One region of the Shewanella sp. ALD9 genome, then DNA from elsewhere that is predicted to be linked to it. Evidence: predicted binding sites of a transcription regulator. Region 1 holds the regulator's gene; each other region holds the start of a gene.

Region 1 (6,158 bases):
GCGAGTAAATTGAAGATAATCGCATAACGTTGCAACGTTTCACTGATAGTTTCAGCAAGCAGTAACACTTGGGTAATATGACGAGGCGTTATCTCAAACTGATCGCTACCGGTCAGTAAACCTTGTTCAACCATGAAATCTAAAATGCTATCCACATGTTGAGGTACATCATCAATGCTCATAAATAGCTCAGCTTTAAGTAATGGATAAAAGTCCATTACAATGCCATGAATTCGCTGGCGATCGCACACGTCATAATGCACTAAACAACTGGCAATTAATGACGGCAACGCCATCAAATGAATAATATTATTACGGTAATAACTCATGGTGATGGCAATTTTTTCATCAACTGAAATAATTTCACCAATAAGGTCTTTGGTACTAACAAACTTATTTAACGACAGACAGTGATCAATAATTGACTTGCCATTACCTTCGGCCACAGAGGTGTAATCGGTATAAGGCACTGTTTTAAGTAAGGCTAAATACAAATCAAGCTGACGTTCTAACTGGCTTCTTTCTAACGCATTTTGCTCTGACGCTAATAACACTAAACTAGTCAATGTTACTGAACTGGCTGCGGCCGCTCCATTGATATTAGTCATTACGCGGTTAGCTAACAAATTAACTGAGGGCGTAAACCAAGATGGTTTTTGGTCAGGATCTTTAGCTAGCTCATCACGCCACTCTGGCGCCTGCTGATTTAAGAACTGTTGTAAATTAATCGGCTCACCAAAATTCACATAACCTTGGCCAAAATTGCCTAACTTACGAATAGCACCAAATACCTGCCATACAGATTCTTTTTTCTTTTTCTTACCGCTTAATTCTTTGTGGTACGTCGCCACTTCCATCACATGGTCATAACCTAAATACACGGGTACTAAGGTTACTGGGCGCTCTATCCCACGTAGCACACTGTTAATTGTCATAGCCAACATACCGGTTTTAGGCGCTAACAAACGTCCTGTACGCGAACGACCTCCTTCAGTGAAATACTCGACCGCATAACCCTTAGCAAATAACTGATCTAAATATTCACGAAATACTGCGGTATAAAGTTTATTACCATTAAAACTACGACGGATAAAGAATGCCCCACCACGGCGGAACATCGGCCCTGCTGGCCAAAAATTAAGGTTAATACCGGCAGCAATGTGCGGCGGAACCATGCCCTGATAATACAAAATATACGACAGTAGCAAGTAATCCATATGGCTACGATGACAAGGAACGTAAACAATTTCATGGCCATCATGATGTAACTGTCTTACTTGCTCGGCACCTTTGATATTGATGCCACTGTATAATTTGTTCCATAACCAAGTCAGGAAACGTTCGGCAATACGCACCAAACTATCAGAATAGTCAGCGGCAATTTCATCAAGGTATTCAATGGCGGTTTCACGCGCTTTCTCGACTGTTACTTTCTTATTTGCAGACTCTTCTTCAATGGCTTTTTTGATAGATTCTGATTTTAATAAAGAGGCAAACAACGCTTGTCGATTCGGTAATTGTGGCCCCGTCATCACTTTGCGTTGACGGCGGAAATGCACACGGGCGACTCGGGTCAATTTGTGAGCAATTCTTTTATCAGTACCATGTTCATCGGCCATATGACGAAGCGATAATGCATTAGAAAACTGGACGAAATTATGGCGTCCTAAAAATAAAATCATTAACCATTTACGTAACCACGTAGGGTTTTCACGTTCAAATACTGCAGCTTTCATGCTGTCTTCTTCTTTACCTGGGGTACGTCCCCAATAAAGGCAAACAGGAACCAACTGTATATCTAATTCAGGGCTCTCACTATGAAGTGACAATAAACTGGTAAAATAATTAAGGAATTTGTCACCACTTTCACGTTTACCAAATAGTGGTTTGCGGCCCTCTAAACAGACCACTCGAGGCACGGTTAAGCCATCAAGCTGTAATGGCTCATAAGGACTGGGCAGACCAAAGCCCTCGGTGATTTCGCTCAACGCGGCAATATCGCTAATAGATTCCGTTTTCATTAAATAAACCAAAGGTTTAGTTGGATCTATATTGAGGTCATCAAAAGGATCGTGAGGGACCACAATGGTCTGTACCATCCACTTTTGAATCCATCTTAATGCTCGTAAAAATATTGAATCTGGTTTTGACATGGTTATTTTCGCAACATAAGCCACTGTAATATTGTCGTATAGGATACCAGAAACCACCCTGCTTACACTATCAGACCGATCTATCTTTACGTTTAAGCTCTCACTATCAGAAATAACATAAGACAGAAAATTAGTAATAGTTAATTAAAACATATTGTTGAGTGATACTTAATCAACAAAATACAAAAAATAGTTGGTTAATACTTGCGCGAACACAAACACTGTATATAATGACAGTCACTGTATAAAAAGACAGGAATCATCATGAGACCGTTAACGCCGCGCCAAGCAGAAATTTTAGACTTAATTAAAAACAATATCGCCGAAACAGGTATGCCACCCACTCGTGCTGAAATTGCGAATCGTCTTGGCTTTAAAAGTGCTAATGCCGCCGAAGAGCATTTAAAAGCATTAGCCAAAAAAGGCTTTATCGAGATCATGCCTGGTACCTCAAGAGGCATTCGTTTACCTCATGAAGAACAGGTTGAAACCGGTCTGCCACTCATTGGACAGGTTGCTGCTGGTGAACCTATTTTGGCCCAAGAGCATGTAGAACAATACTATCAAGTCGATCCAAACATGTTTAAACCCGCCGCAGATTTTTTATTGCGAGTGCGTGGTGACAGCATGAAAAACATCGGCATTTTAGAAGGCGACTTACTCGCTGTACATAAAATGCAGCAAGCACGTAATGGCCAGGTTGTTGTGGCACGTGTTGATGATGACGTCACCGTAAAACGATTTGAACAAAAAGGTAATGTGATTTATCTGCATGCCGAAAATGAAGATTACAATCCGATAAAAGTAGATTTAAGTTGCCAAAGCCTAACCATCGAAGGGCTTGCCGTTGGCGTTATCCGTAATGGAGATTGGTTATGAACAAACTAATGGGCATCGCGCCACGCCACCCGGGCTTATGGGTAGATTTAACTGAAACAGAACTGCATGGCACCCAAACCATTCAAACATTACAAACTGTCACCCAAGGTGAAGCTGAACTGAGCCAATTGTGCAGCCAGTTAGCAATATTGAGCCAGCAAGGCAGATGGATTGTATTAATTAGTCCGCCGCATATTGGCTATAAACATATGCTGGCAAGTGCTGGTGTAAGAATGGATCGCATTTTACTGGTGCACACCAAAGATGAAGTCGAAACATTATGGGCCATGGAGAAAGCGCTCACTAGCGGTACATCGAGCGCAGTAGTAACTTGGACAAGCTCACTTGATGCTCGCGATAGTCGCCGTTTAGAAATTGTCGCCAAAAGTGCACGTGCATTAGGGGTGGTAATTGAAGATGTGAATGCTCACTTACCTCACAAACATCAACTTGTTAGCCCTACATTAGCAAATGGAACAAGTAATTTTTGCTCATTTCACTAAGCACGAACCCTTCATTACCAAGCCCTGTATTGAATTCAGGGTTTTTTTTCATCTTTTTTCAGCCTATTAGCCAACAAAGTGATCTTGATCAATGTTTAATCTACAAGTAATGTGGTTAACAAGGATGAAACATTTTTTATCTTTAATTGGACGTGAATGGTAGTAATCAAGATTACTTTCAGACAAATGAGCCAAATCAAAATTGATAAGTTCAGTAGTAGGTACAAGCGTGGTGCACAGCTAACAATAAAACCGTAGACCGTATGTTTACAGCCACCAAAGTACTTTGAGGTCATCAAACTTTTTTCGGGAACCGAAGAGTTTGCATAGAGCAGAGAATTACTGTGTGACTCTTCTTTGTAGTTGCTATTTGCAATTAGCAGAGGAGTAGTCTTGTGAAGCAATGGTTGTATTGTTTACTGGTGGTGTTTGTAGCACTTCCGCTTGGGGCATCAGAAATGCCCCTCAACATGACTCAAGGCGTGACAGATATCAGTGGCAAGGTTTATGACCTCCACATGACGATTCTTTACATCTGTTGTGCAATTGGGTTAGTGGTGTTTGGGATCATGATTTACTCAATGATTTATCACCGCAAATCAAAAGGCGCTGTCGCGGCCAATTTTCACGAAAGTACCAAAGTGGAAATTGCTTGGACCGTCATCCCTTTCATCATCTTAATCGGCATGGCTATTCCAGCCACCAAAACCTTGATTGCTATGGAAGATCCCAGTGATGCTGATCTCACAATAAAAATTACCGGGTCGCAGTGGAAGTGGCATTACAGCTATTTTGATAAAGACATCGAATTTTACAGCACATTATCCACTCCCAGAGCACAAATTGATGGCAGTGAGGCCAAAGGCGAGCATTACCTCCTTGAAGTCGATAAGCCATTAGTACTGCCCATTAACCAAAAAGTGCGCTTCTTGATGACATCTGATGATGTTATCCATTCATGGTGGGTACCCGCGTTTGCCGTTAAAAAAGATGCCAATCCAGGCTTTATCAACGAAGCCTGGACTCGTATTGATAAGCCTGGAACGTATCGTGGCCAATGTGCCGAGTTATGCGGTAAAGACCATGGTTTCATGCCGATTGTGGTGCAAGCATTATCGGAGGCCGATTTTGATAATTGGTTAGTGGAGCAAAAAAAACTAGCAAGCAATGCAGCTGCAGCCGCTGCGGCATCAATGTCTAAAACCTTGTCTATTGAGGAGCTAACCTCACAAGGTGAACAAATCTATATTGCTAGGTGCGCCGCTTGTCACCAACCCAATGGTGCGGGTCTTCCTGGTGTATTCCCATCATTAATTGGCAGCCCTATCATAAAAGGCCCTGTTAACGATCATCTGAATATCGTCTTAAACGGTAAACCAGGTACTGCAATGCAAGCCTTTGCAAAGCAACTTAGCGCCCAAGAAATTGCCGCAGTCATTACCTTTGAGCGTAATGCGTGGGGCAATAATAGCGGTGATGTAGTTCAAGCTGCTGATATAGGCAACTTTTTAGGCAGTAACGAGGCAAGCACCGAACCAAGTAAAGCAGTAACCGATGCAGCAAATACTATTGCAGCAACGACAACTGACATTACCGATGCGGTTACCGACAAAGCCAATCAAGCTGTCGAAGCCTTAGCAGAAGCTGTTGTACCAGAGGATCTGCCCACGTTAACCTTGGAGCAATTAATTGCTGAAGGTGAGCAGGTTTATACTACGACATGTGCTGCATGTCACCAAGCCACTGGCGCTGGTTTACCAGGCGCTTTCCCTTCACTTATTGGCAGCCCTGTTGTTACTGGACCGGTTAGCGGACATATCGATATCGTTATGCACGGAAAACCAGGTACCGCAATGCAGGCATTTAGTAGTCAACTTAGCCCGCAAAAGATGGCGGCTGTGATTACTTATGAGCGCAATGCGTGGGGCAATAATTCTGGCGAAGCGGTGCAACCTGCCGATGTCGCTAGCCATGGACAGTAGGGGAAAACAATGAGCACAACAACGCACGATACACTGGCTACCGCTCATGATGATCATCATCACGGTGCTCCGAAGGGGCTAATGCGCTGGCTACTCACCACTAACCATAAAGATATCGGCTCGCTGTATTTATGGTTTAGTTTCATTATGTTTCTTACTGGCGGTGCGATGGCAATGGTGATTCGAGCTGAATTATTTCAGCCTGGATTACAGCTAGTAGAACCTAACTTTTTTAATCAGATGACCACAGTTCATGGCCTCATCATGGTGTTTGGGGCGGTGATGCCCGCTTTTACCGGGTTAGCAAACTGGTTAATTCCAATGATGATTGGTGCCCCAGATATGGCACTACCGCGAATGAACAACTGGAGTTTTTGGATTTTACCCTTCGCCTTTACCATTTTATTAGGTTCACTCTTTATGGAAGGCGGCGGCCCTAACTTTGGCTGGACATTCTATGCTCCGCTCTCAACCACCTATAGTCCTGACAGTACCGCCCTATTTGTTTTCTCCATTCACATAATGGGAATAAGTTCGATAATGGGCGCAATTAACGTCATTGTAACCATTGTAAACTTGCGAGCTCCTGGCATGACCTGGATGAAGTTACCTTTGTTTGTGTGGACTTGGCTCATTACCGC
Region 2 (6,158 bases), on a different contig from region 1:
GAAACATTATCAATTAAAAATGGATAATCATGTTATTAGAAGACCTTTATGTGGTGCTTAAAGTCGCAGAGTTTCGCAGCATCACTGCCGCGGCAACCAATCTAGACATGCGCACCGCTACCGCTAGTGCTGCATTAAAACGCGTTGAAGCCAGTTTAGGCGTTGAACTTTTTATTCGCACCACCCGGCAACTTCGTTTATCGAGCGCTGGCGAAAAGTATATACCGCAGTGTGAGCAAGCCATGTTAATGCTGGAGCAAGCAAAGCAAAACATGAAAGGTGAGCTGGACATTATTGATGGTGACTTACGCTTAGCCATATCATCGGATCTGGGGCGTAATATTGTAATCCCTTGGCTTGATGAATTTATGGATACTCATTCAAAAGTGAGTTTGAGAGTCAGCATTAGTGATGCCAACGTTGACTTTTATCGCGACGCTGTCGATTTAGCTTTACGTTATGGTTCACCTAATGATGCTAATTTATACGGCTTTAAAATTTGTAATGTGCCAAGGCTAATTTGTGCATCACAAACTTACCTTGATAAATTTGGCACCCCAACACATCCACAAGAATTGGCAGAACATAATGCCCTGCTATATCAATTACAAAACTTAACTCACGACATCTGGGAGTTCACCCAAGCTGACAACAGTATTAAAGTAAAAGTATCCGGTGACCGGGTTGCCAATGATGCAGACTTAGTTAGACGTTGGTGCGTTAATGGCAAAGGAATATCAGCTAAGTCATGCTTAGACATGTCACATGACTTACTGACCAATAACCTAGTGAGGATAATGGCGGACTATCCCGTTAAATCCACTGAACTCTGGTTGGTATTTCCTAGCAGACAATCTATTACCCCCGCAGCGCGATTACTGCGTGACATGCTTAAAGACAAAACTCGCAGTATTTTACTGCAACTAATAGATAAAGGCATACTCGATAAAAGCGTGTTGGATTGACAAGACTAACTATGACATCTTATTCATTATTATTCCGATAACCTTATTCAATTCTGGCCTACGGCATTAACGTTTTAACGTTCGCTAACTCCAGCGTTGGAAAAGCAAAAGACTATCGCGTAACGACGTGCCAGATGACATAAAACCAAGATAAAAAACCATGAAAAATTGCCCATAAAACTGACTTATTTACACTCCATGAAATAGCGATAGATAACGCTGTTCCAAAGGTTATTCCATATTTCGCTATTTCATTCCTTGAATCTTTCATTAATCCTATTCCTTGTTTTATTTTATTCAGTATAAAATCATAATTCAATTTGATAGTGATAATACACGGAGCTGCGGCAAGTCGGTGCCTAAGCCTGCCTGCCTGCCTGCAAATAATATTTTTGTTATGTTGTTATACGCCAACATAACCCTAAAAAACGATTAATTCAAAAAAGTGCTTTTTCTAAAGGGTTTAACTCTTTTTCACACTCTAACTTTTTTTCACACTCACATTCTTTTTCACAATCAAATTCTTCGCAACCCCCATACCCCTTTGCTTTTGTATGGGGGGTACCTGAAGCGCCAAAATACAAGTAGCGACTGCCATAAATTAAGCCTAATGTGTCGCTTTATCACCCCAAATTTCATTTAATCTTTTGTCTCTGCCACAATTCCAGCGATAAGCATTATAGCGAATTGGGTTGTTCTTATAGTAATCCTGATGATAACTTTCATCGCCTTTTATAGGATAAAAAATTGAAGCATTTAAAATAGGCGTCACAACTTTACTATTAGGAAATTGCTTTTCAACATTGCTTTTAGACTGTTGTGCAATTTCTCTTTCTGTGTCGTTTGCCACAAAAATCGCGCTTAAATAGCTAGAACCTTTATCGCAAAACTGTCCGCTTGCATCAAAAGGGTCAATGTTCACCCAGTAATGTTCTAACAGCTCGGTGTAACTCACTTTGCTAGGATCGTATGTTATTTCAACCGCTTCATAATGACCACTGTGGTTACCATTATAGGTAGGGTCTTTGATGTTTCCGCCAGTAAATCCTGAGACCACATCGGTTACGCCATCAAGCTTTTCAAAATCTGATTCCATACACCAAAAACATCCACCAGCTAAAATGGTTTTATCTGCTGTGGCATTAGATGCATAAGACAATAAACTTGCTGCAAATATCGTTAACACTAGTGTGCTTTTCATAACACTCTCCTTTATTTTCCTAGGTTATTAGTATGTTTGTCTGTAAATATCTACTATATGAACTTAATGGTTTAAAAGTTCACAATGACATTTACAAAGTTCCTAATGGTGAGTTAACACAGTTATATTTCCGAAATACCTAGACTGTAATGCAAGTAACTCTTGCCAATTTAGCTTTTCGCTTTAGCCTTCTTTTTATACGTTTTTTTAAAACTGCGCTTTGGCGCGCTACTGGCAACACCTTGTAATGCTGAGGGTAACTGGCTCGATGCTTGAGTGATGAGGCCATCTAATTGGCTCAACAATGGCTGCATAAAAGCATCATACTTTAAACGTTTTTGGCTGATAGCATCCAAGCTATTTTCCCATAATGCGGTCATGTCGGGCGTGGTTGCTGATTCGGGTAAACTGCGGATTAAGCCAGTACCCACAGGGGTGGCCAATATCGATTTACCCTGGCGAATTAAATAACCGCGTTTAAACAGCAATTCAATAATTCCTGCACGTGTGGCCTCTGTACCTAAACCATCGGTTTCTTTAAGGATTTTTTTAATCTCGCTGTTTGTCACATAACGGCTAATACCCGTCATCGCGCCCAATAATGTCGCATCGGTAAAATGCTTCGGCGCTTGGGTCATTTTCTGTAGTAATTCACCACGCTGACAATGCAAAATTTGACCTTTAACCAGTGGCGGTAAAGACTGTACCGCGTCTTCATTGTCGTCGTCGCTGCTAGTTGAATTAGAACTAGATTGATTTGCAGTGGCAGAACGTTTAAACAGTTGTTTCCAGCCTAAGGTTTTATCTTGACGTGCTTTAGTGGTAAATAATCCACCGGCAATGGTCACTTCAACTGCGGTTTCTGCATAGATATAAGCGGGATAGAACTGGGCTAAATATTGCCTTGCCACATGTTGATATAACTTAGCTTCGTTGCTTGATAATGTCGATAAATTAGCCACCTTTTCAGTTGGCACTATCGCATGGTGAGCATCTACTTTAGTGTCATCCCACGCTTTAGATTTAAGTTTACTATTAGGAGACTCACAACCCTCAATTAAGCCTGAAGCGCCTTTGAGCACGGCGTCCAATACTTTTGGCGCCAAAGCATGCTGATCTTTAGGTAAATAGCGACTGTCTGAGCGCGGATAAGTAATCAATTTGTGGCGCTCATACAAACTTTGGCAAGTATCCAGTACCTCTTTCGCTGACAGGCCAAAACGTTTAGCTGCATCTATTTGCAGTGCCGATAAGCTGTAAGGTAATGGTGGGTTTTGGCGCTTATCTTTAGCCTCAATTTTAGTGACTTCCGCTGGTTTCCCATTGATACGGGCAACGACATTTTCGGCTAAACCTTTAGCTAATACTCGTCCGTCTTCATCCATATATGGCTGACATGCTTCGCTAGGTTGCCATTTTGCGGTGAATGCTTGTTGTTGGTCTGTCAATAAATGGGCTAATACTTCGTAAAATGCTTTAGGGGTAAAATCAGCGATTTCATCATCGCGGCGTACCACTAACCCGAGTAACGGTGTTTGTACTCGACCAACCGACAACACGCCTTGATAGCCGACTTTACGGCCTTGAATCGTGTAGGCTCGGGTCATGTTCATGCCATATAGCCAATCAGCACGGCTGCGGGCCAATGCAGAGGTCGATAATGGAATAAACTCTCGGTTACTGCGTAATTGCCCTAATGCACGTTTTACCGCTTGTGGGTTTAAGTCACTGATTAACAAGCGCTGAACTTGACTCAGCTTGTCTCCTTTTACACCCAGATAAGAAATCACTTCATCGACCAGCAACTGCCCTTCGCGGTCTGGATCGCCAGCATTAATGATCGATGATGCTTGCTTGACCAATTTTCGTAACACCGTAAGTTGACTGCGTGTTTTAGGTTTTGGCTGTAGTTTCCACGTTTGTGGCACGATGGGAAGGTGTTCGAGTTTCCATGACTTAAATGCATCGTCATAGGCGTCCGGTTCTGCTTGTTCGAGCAAATGGCCAATACACCATGACACGCAATCACCATTAGCAGCAGTGATAAAGCCATCACCTTTTTTATGTGGTTTTGGCAGAACATCGGCAATAGCACGACCTAAACTGGGTTTTTCAGCAATATATAAAATCATAATCCACTGTTGGGTCGCTAATATTCAATGAAATGAACCGCGCCACTTAACTGTATAAATTTACAGTATAGATTAGCGTTAAATACGCCAAGCTGCAAATATGAAATAATTAACCACTTAGTCACTTAAATCATTACAATGCGCAGGTTCACTTCCAAACACGACAAACAGATGAAACTCGGCCACCGCTTAGCACATATCAACATGATGATCCCCAATGGTTACACTCATATTTGGGATTGCTGTTGCGACCATGGATTACTCGGCGCCGCGTTGCTTGACAGACATGCTGCCACGATTCATTTTGTCGACATTGTGCCAGCATTGATGCAGCAGTTAACCGCCAAGCTCGAACGTTTTTACCCACAGCAAAACCAACCAAAATGGCAGGTACATTGTGTTGATGTGTCAGCGATCCCTTTGGATCAAGATGAGCATACACCCTTAGTGATTATTGCCGGAGTGGGTGGAGATTTGATGATCGAGTTTGTTAGGTCACTTTGCCAGCAATATTCGAACCGAAAAATCGATTTTATCTTGTGTCCAGTTCATCATCAATATGAGTTACGCCAACAACTTATCAAGCTTGATTGTGAATTAATTGACGAAAAACTGATTGAAGAAAACCGTCGTTTCTACGAAATCCTTTATATCAGACGTGATCCCAAACTCCCCGCGAATGTTGCTAATGATCCGCTTACAGACATTGACCCTATAGGCAGTGTAATTTGGCAAGCGAGTGATGCTGTACAGCAAGACATTGCTATGCGTTATTTAGCTAAAACGATTGCGCACTACAGTCGCATCAATCAATCTCGTTCAGGAAACACCTCTCAAGCACTAAAAGAGTATCAACAGGTAAACATCGCTTTAAAATAATGCCTAAAACGCTTCAATTGGCAGTCCATTTCTGGGTATATAAAGTATCAAGGACGCTACGCCGTAAATGACAAGGACGGACTTCGTCCTGCAATAAAGAGCTGGATTCCCGATCAGCTGCATCTCAGGAATGACGTAATTGCAGTATGACTACCCATGTAGTTTTCTATGTAAAATATCGTACTTTGGTTTTTTAGTAGAAGGCCGTGGATAGGTGTCATCATTTAAGGTTAACGTTGCTTCACCAAGGCTTATTGGGCCACCATTAAGCTGACTTTTCCATCTAACAAGATACTTAGCTGGAGGTAACTTAGGAAGATTAAAATAAAAAATAGTCCCAGGATCTTTTGGCACTTGAACATCTAAGTTAAGTAAATAACCATCATTATTTCTAATGACTATTGAATGCAAAGTCACACTACTTTCAAACGTTACCTTCAAAGATCGCGTAGGCTCGATAGTAAACTCAATCGTCACATCGCTATTATTCGCAGAAAGCTCACTAGCATATATATTATTTGATACCAGCAAAGCGAAAAAGATCATGGTTAGGCAACGATAAACTCTCATTTCAATATCCTTTCTTATAACTAAATTTAATGAGCTGACCGCATGGTCCAAACACAGCAACGATTTCCTTTATCGACTTAGTACTTTTCTTTTGCGGCTAGCACAAAGTGCCTGTATGAATGATGGGTGTAATCCAATATCGACACGGATTATGTTTACAAACCGCAGACAAGGCACCTAATAACGCATCTTGATGATCCACAGGATGCATAATTTCAAACTTACAAAATTCCCTGTAGCCTTCAACTTGCTCTTTGATATTAAAATGGCTGTGTTCGCGGCTAAAACCGCAAATATTACCTAGGCTAAAACCAGATAAAAACTCAAGCTCAATCAAGGTATCAACGATGTCGTCCTTAATATCATTTTGGGCGATCAGCACTAACAATTGCTCCGTGATCATTGACGTTT
Region 3 (6,158 bases), on a different contig from region 1:
TGGCAGTAATCATCATGTCTCCTCATGTGCATTTTTAACAAATCGATTAAACGCAGTTGTTCCAACTTGGTTTATCGACATGCCACTGGGCTTAAAACAGCTTTTGCCGAGAGCGTCCTAGAATCTTCGTTTATTTTTGGAGGCTTGGCATTATCTGCTTAAATTAATCGAATAATAGTAATTGGCATATGCAATATATACGCTTATTAATGGCATATGCCAATAATAATTTCGATTCTGGTTTGAGTTTTGTGACGCGTGACATTATTTATGATGACAAGTATTTTACCTGTCATAAGGCGTGCGAGGATGTAGATAACGATAGAGCGCTATGTAAGCGCCCTATCAATTTTACTATTGTTGCATCATTTGACTGTGTTGTTTCATGATAATAGCCATTAACTCTTCGTGATTAACTAATTTGACGTCTTCACCTTTTACGCTGGCGCGGTCTAAGGTTATCACCGGTGATGCAATAAATTTCTTTGCATTGGTTGAAGAGAAAATCTCTTTGCTACGCACTTGAATATCTTCATCTTTGGTTAGATGTAGACTCCAGTATAACGCATCGGACTTAATAAAATTCGTATCATCTGCTCCTGATGAAAACACATCATAAAACTGTAATTCTATTAAATGTTGACCAGGAGACACCTCCATTTGAGTTTTATTTGATGCCGATTTGCCATCGACCGCAGTAAAGATTAAATAGTCAGGTAATGAGATAGTGGCAGCCATTGCTGCTGAGCTGGCTAAAGATAATAGTGTGATCGCAATGAATTTTTTCATAATAAACTCCGTTAACTTTTTGATGCTTATAGTTTTTTGATGCTTATAGTTGAAGCAACAAAAATCTTTATAAATTAATGTGGGTAACTAATAAACATAAAGAATTAAGCTATCGGAGGCGGATTTTGGCTTACTAGAATAGTGGGTGTTGATGTCCATAAATGCGAACTCACTTTGGCACTCGTTAGTAGAGCATCGGTGAGGTTTGTTGCTGATAACAAAAATGCATTCGCGACCGCATGACAATGGCTAATGCATTGACTCATATCGTTTAAGCAACAGTCATCGTTAGTGTCGCAGTCACTTTGCATCATCGTTGATTGATGCATACTACTCGACTGCATGTCTGACATGGCCATTTCATTAGACATAGCAAAACTTGGAACAAGTAATTGTCCAAGTAGTGAAATTATCATTGCTATGTTTAACAGCGTATTTCGCATTATGTAGGCCATATGATGAGTACGATTCAACATTAACAATTTAATTAGAGTGATAATCAGAGCTGAATCACATTTTAAGGTTTAGCCATAGTTGAATGCCCCAACCTTGCATGTGTTATGGCAGAGCAATACCACTGTTATAATAAACCTTAGTAATATAAAACCTTAGCATTTAATGCTGGGTAAGCATTTCCATTGGGTTGAATATTGAGGTGTGAGTAAATCACGGCGCATGGCCCATTTTTGTTCTATTCCTTGTGCTGCCAGAAACACTGTATCGCGGCCATATCGTTGGTTGATGCCGTCAAGCGTATCCATCAAGGCATAATTGACCTTAGCGGTATTAAATAAATCAAATTGAAAATGTTTCTCGCTGGCTAAATCAACCAGGCCTACACCAATTTTGTAATAACGAACACCATTGCTAAATAATCTCGGGGCGGCGTCTGTCATGGCTTTGGTGAGTTCAATGGTGCAATTGGTTGGACACGGAAAATGTACGATAACTCTATAACTCACAGGCCGCTCGTCGTGGGGCGAATTACTGGCAAATAACAACATGGTTTTGCAATGTGAGCCTTGTTGACGAGCTTTACTTGCTGCGATGCCAACATGTTTACTCAATGCCTGTAATAGCGATTCAAAATCGCAAATACGTTCACCCACACTACGAGTGGAAAAAATTTGTTTTTTATCTGCCCTAGCCTCATCCCATTGTTTACACACTTCGCCGTTAAGTTCTCGCACGGTGCGTTCAATTTGAATACTAAATTGTTTTCTGGCTAGACTCGGTGGCATAGAGGCGAGATCGTATGCGCTGCGAATATTCATCAATTCAAGCTTTTTACTGATGCGCCTGCCAATCCCCCACACCTCTTTAACGGCAAGCTGGCGTAAAATGTCATTACATTGCTGCGCAGTGTCGATAACGCACACTCCTTTGTATCCCGGGATTTTTTTAGCGGCGTGATTGGCTATTTTAGCTAAGGTTAACGTTTGCCCCATGCCCACACAAACCGCCAGGCGGGCTTCTTTCCAAACGGCGCGACGAATTAACTGACCCTGGGTATGTAGGCATTTGATTGCGGGATAACAATGTTTAAAAGACAGAAAGCTTTCATCGATGGAGTACACATGTTGCTCTGGCGCAAAACGGCCTATTATTGCCATCATCTTTGCCGATAAATCGGCATACAATTCATAATTAGATGAACACACAATGACATTGCGCTGAATGCATAATGCTTTAGCTTGAAAGTAAGGCAAAAACTTCTCAATACCCGCCTCTTTTGCTTGCCGATTAGCCGCGACAATACAGCCATCGTTATTGCTCAATACAATAATCGGTCTGCCGCGCCAGTCAGGACGAAAAACCTGTTCTGCACTACAATAAAAAGCATTGGCATCGACTAAGGCAAACATTGTTACCTAACCTTTTTTGCTGATAAGCAGTGGGCTTTGACGATGACAACGAATTGAGCGAATAACCACACCTTCAATACTAAAGTCATCATAGTCGCAGATGGTCACAGGTAAATGTTGCTCATTAGACGACATCAGCATTCGCCGATGCATGTCGAGAATTTTACACACAAACTCACCATTAAAATTAGCCACTATCACGTCGCCATTTCTAGCCGTTTCATGACGATCGACAATCAATAAGTCACCATCATATATTCCCACACCTTGCATCGACTCACCTTGGGCTAAGCCGATAAAAGTGGAACTTGGATGCTGGATTAATATCTCATCAAGGCTGAGGCCTAATTGAAGGTACTCAGCGGCAGGAGATTCAAAACCGGTAATGCCGGCACTGGCTGCAATGGGAATAACGCGCATATGACAATCTCTAATATATATACTGTATAAAAACACAGTATATATTAGCGTTAAATTTTGTCAGCGCAAGTTTATTTGCTTTAAACCGCGACAAGCGGCAGTTATGTTCAATCGTTAACGCCGTTTTTATTGCCTCTGCACAACAACATCGGTCCATAACTAATGCTTCTTCAATGTAGCAAAGCGTCAATACATCAAAGTGATAGCTTCATTATTGATGAAATAATATGTCCAAGGTCAAAATATAATCAACGAGCTTGGTCTACACTGATAACAGGATCAAAAATCAAGCTAACCTATTTATTAAACAAACGAATAGACTTATTTCATATTGGCTCGGGGGTCTAGCATGACACTCGCAACATTCCATATCGACATGCACGATGATAACTGCTTACTGAACCTTGCTGGTGATTGGCAATTAGGCCAAGCACCGCTAGGCGCAGATATTTGTGCTGAGCTGCCATCTAATTGCCAATCTGTCACTTTAATCACCACAGAGTTGTCTCATTGGGATTCAAGCCTCGCCATTGCCTTATTACAATTATCTCGCTGGTGTGAGCAACATAAACTATCACTAGACACTCAACAAACACCTCAAGGGTTGCAGCAACTACTGCTGCTCGCTACCGATGTTGCGGTTTATCAACCCACTAATGAGGGTGCCCTAGGCGGGCTATGGCCGACCTTACGTCGAGGATTGATTAACCAAGGCTTACAAGTACACGATGGATTAGTATTTGTCGGTAACTGCACTTTGGCACTCGGGCGTTGGTTGGTTGGCAGAGCAAGAACTCGCCGGAGTGATATCGTTTTTTTTATCGAACAAGCTGGGCCTAAAGGGCTTGCGATTGTCACCTTAATTAGTCTGCTAGTGGGAATGATTTTGGCTTATTTAGGCTCGGTACAGCTGCGTCAATTAGGCGCCCAGGTATATGTGGCTAATTTAGTGGCTATCGGAATGGTGCGTGAAATGGGTGCCTTAATGACAGGCGTTATTATGGCTGGCCGAACTGGAGCCGCTTATGCTGCGCAATTAGGCACCATGCAAGTTAATGAAGAAATTGATGCGCTGCGAGTGATGGGCATTCCCACTATGGAGTTTCTGGTTTTACCGCGGTTATTAGCATTAATTTTTATTATGCCGCTAATGTGTATTTATTCGGATGTAATAGGCATGATTGGCGGTGCGTTAGTTGCTAACGGCATGGGCGTGAGTTATACCCAATATATTTTGCAAACCCAGGTTGCGATTGATTGGGTAGATATTTCCACTGGTTTAATAAAGAGTTTAATTTTTGGGTTTTTAATTGCGATTGCGGGTTGTCAGGCAGGACTGCTTTGCGGACGTGACTCGAATGCCGTTGGTTTAGCGACGACCCACGCAGTGGTTAAGGCCATTGTTTTTTTGGTTGTCTCCGATGCAGCGCTTAATATCTTATACGATAAATTAGGGATCTAACCATGGTTGATGATGCCTTTATCAGTGTACGTAATCTATCAGTCGGCTACGGCAGTACCGAGGTGCAAAAAAAACTCAACTTCGACATTAACAAGAATGATATCTTTTTTGTCATTGGCGGCAGTGGTTGTGGCAAAACAACCTTGCTCAAATCGATGGTGGGATTACTCACGCCACTACAAGGCGAAGTACTCTATCAAGGCAAAAACTTTTATCAAGCAGATGAACCCGAGCAGGTAGCAATGCTCAAAAATTGGGGGATTACCTTCCAAACAGGCGCATTGTTTTCGAGCATGTCGCTTGGCGAAAATGTGGCTTTACCCCTGCAGCTCTATACCGACCTTTCGGAGCGACAAATTGCAGAAGCCGTTGCCTATAAGCTAGCATTAGTTGGCTTAGCGGGCTTCGAGAAGTTTTACCCTGCCGAGTTAAGTGGCGGTATGCACAAACGCGCAGGATTAGCGCGGGCGCTGGCATTAGACCCTCAATTGTTATTTTTTGATGAACCCTCTGCGGGTTTAGACCCTATTAGCTCGATGCGTTTAGATCAATTGATCGTGCAAATATGCCAGGCGCTAGACTCTACCGTGATCATCGTGTCCCACGAGCTGCCCAGCATATTGTCAATCGGCACTCGCTGTGTGTTTTTGGATAATGAAACCAATACTATGCTCGATTGTGGTGACCCACGAGAATTAAAAATACACAGTAGCCAGCCTAGGGTTCGTCAATTTCTCAATCGCACCGAAAAATCGGAGATATCATGAGTAAAAGCCAACGACTTCCGCTTGCGATTGGTGCCTTTATTTTTGGCGCTATTATCTTAGTGTTTATTGCATTACTGTTCTTTTCTGGGGGGCGTATATTTGCAGAGAAAGCCCCTGTAGTGATGTTTTTCAACAGTTCAGTGCAAGGGTTACAGGTCGGCGCACCGGTAAAATTAAAAGGGGTCATAATAGGTGAAATAAGCGATATCAGTATCGATTTCCCTAACGACAGTAGCCAGGGTGTCACGGCTGCAGTTCATGCCGACTTATTGTTGAAACGTATCAATATTAAGGGGATCCAAGTAGGTGAAGAGTTTTTTTCACATGCCATCGATAACGGCTTACGCGCCCAGCTGAATTATCTGAGTTTACTCACCGGACTGCTATATGTTGAACTGGATTTCTTTCCCAACACCTCGCCGTTATTCCATGGCGAAAAAGACCAATTATTAGAATTGCCGACCATCGCGACTGATTTCGAATCGTTGTCCAAAGATCTGCAATCGTTAAACTTAAAAAGTTTAGTCAACAATGTCGACAATTTAGCCCAGCAGCTCAGTGACATTGCTGCCAGCGGAAAAATACAGCAAGCATTGGATAATTTTGATCATGCTGCCATCGCAGTTAAAAATACCGCGGTTAATTTGGACAGCACTCAGGCAGCGTTAGGTAAAAATGGGCTTGAAGTACTGTTAAAACTCGATAATTTACTGGTGCAATTAAATAATGATGAACCCAAGCTCGTTGAGTCGCTGAACCATAGTTTAACTGAATTACGCAATACACTATTAAGCATGAATCAGCTTGCAAACCAAGCAGGTAACACACTCGACCAAAACTCGCCCTTGTTGATAG

What was found. Region 1 encodes LexA, which represses DNA repair genes until DNA is damaged. Its sites were predicted from a motif close to TACTGTATNNNNATACAGTA; they were not measured.
Region 2: a site for LexA is predicted at 4,347-4,366, ahead of CXF88_RS10135 (DNA topoisomerase III). Genes of this name have one in related genera too.
Region 3: a site for LexA is predicted at 3,095-3,114, ahead of umuD (translesion error-prone DNA polymerase V autoproteolytic subunit). Genes of this name have one in related genera too.

The regions. Positions count from the first base shown of each region.
Region 1 covers NZ_PJCD01000001.1:144,743-150,900, reverse strand. Annotated here, with positions in the region: gene plsB (glycerol-3-phosphate 1-O-acyltransferase PlsB) at 1-2,153, opposite strand, end outside; gene lexA (transcriptional repressor LexA) at 2,418-3,032, shown strand; gene CXF88_RS00725 (SulA-like leucine-rich domain-containing protein) at 3,029-3,535, shown strand; gene coxB (cytochrome c oxidase subunit II) at 3,931-5,517, shown strand; gene ctaD (cytochrome c oxidase subunit I) at 5,527-6,158, shown strand, end outside.
Region 2 covers NZ_PJCD01000003.1:577,396-583,553, reverse strand. Annotated here, with positions in the region: gene CXF88_RS10145 (LysR family transcriptional regulator) at 30-965, shown strand; gene msrA (peptide-methionine (S)-S-oxide reductase MsrA) at 1,573-2,166, opposite strand; gene CXF88_RS10135 (DNA topoisomerase III) at 2,337-4,298, opposite strand; gene CXF88_RS10130 (tRNA (adenine(22)-N(1))-methyltransferase TrmK) at 4,470-5,177, shown strand; gene CXF88_RS10125 (hypothetical protein) at 5,328-5,747, opposite strand; gene CXF88_RS10120 (DUF3240 family protein) at 5,845-6,150, opposite strand; gene CXF88_RS10115 (CusA/CzcA family heavy metal efflux RND transporter) at 6,147-6,158, opposite strand, start outside.
Region 3 covers NZ_PJCD01000042.1:115,981-122,138, forward strand. Annotated here, with positions in the region: gene CXF88_RS18795 (NifB/NifX family molybdenum-iron cluster-binding protein) at 1-16, opposite strand, end outside; gene CXF88_RS18800 (DUF2057 family protein) at 355-789, opposite strand; gene CXF88_RS18805 (hypothetical protein) at 894-1,232, opposite strand; gene CXF88_RS18810 (Y-family DNA polymerase) at 1,398-2,654, opposite strand; gene umuD (translesion error-prone DNA polymerase V autoproteolytic subunit) at 2,661-3,074, opposite strand; gene CXF88_RS18820 (ABC transporter permease) at 3,424-4,536, shown strand; gene CXF88_RS18825 (ATP-binding cassette domain-containing protein) at 4,539-5,303, shown strand; gene CXF88_RS18830 (MlaD family protein) at 5,300-6,158, shown strand, end outside.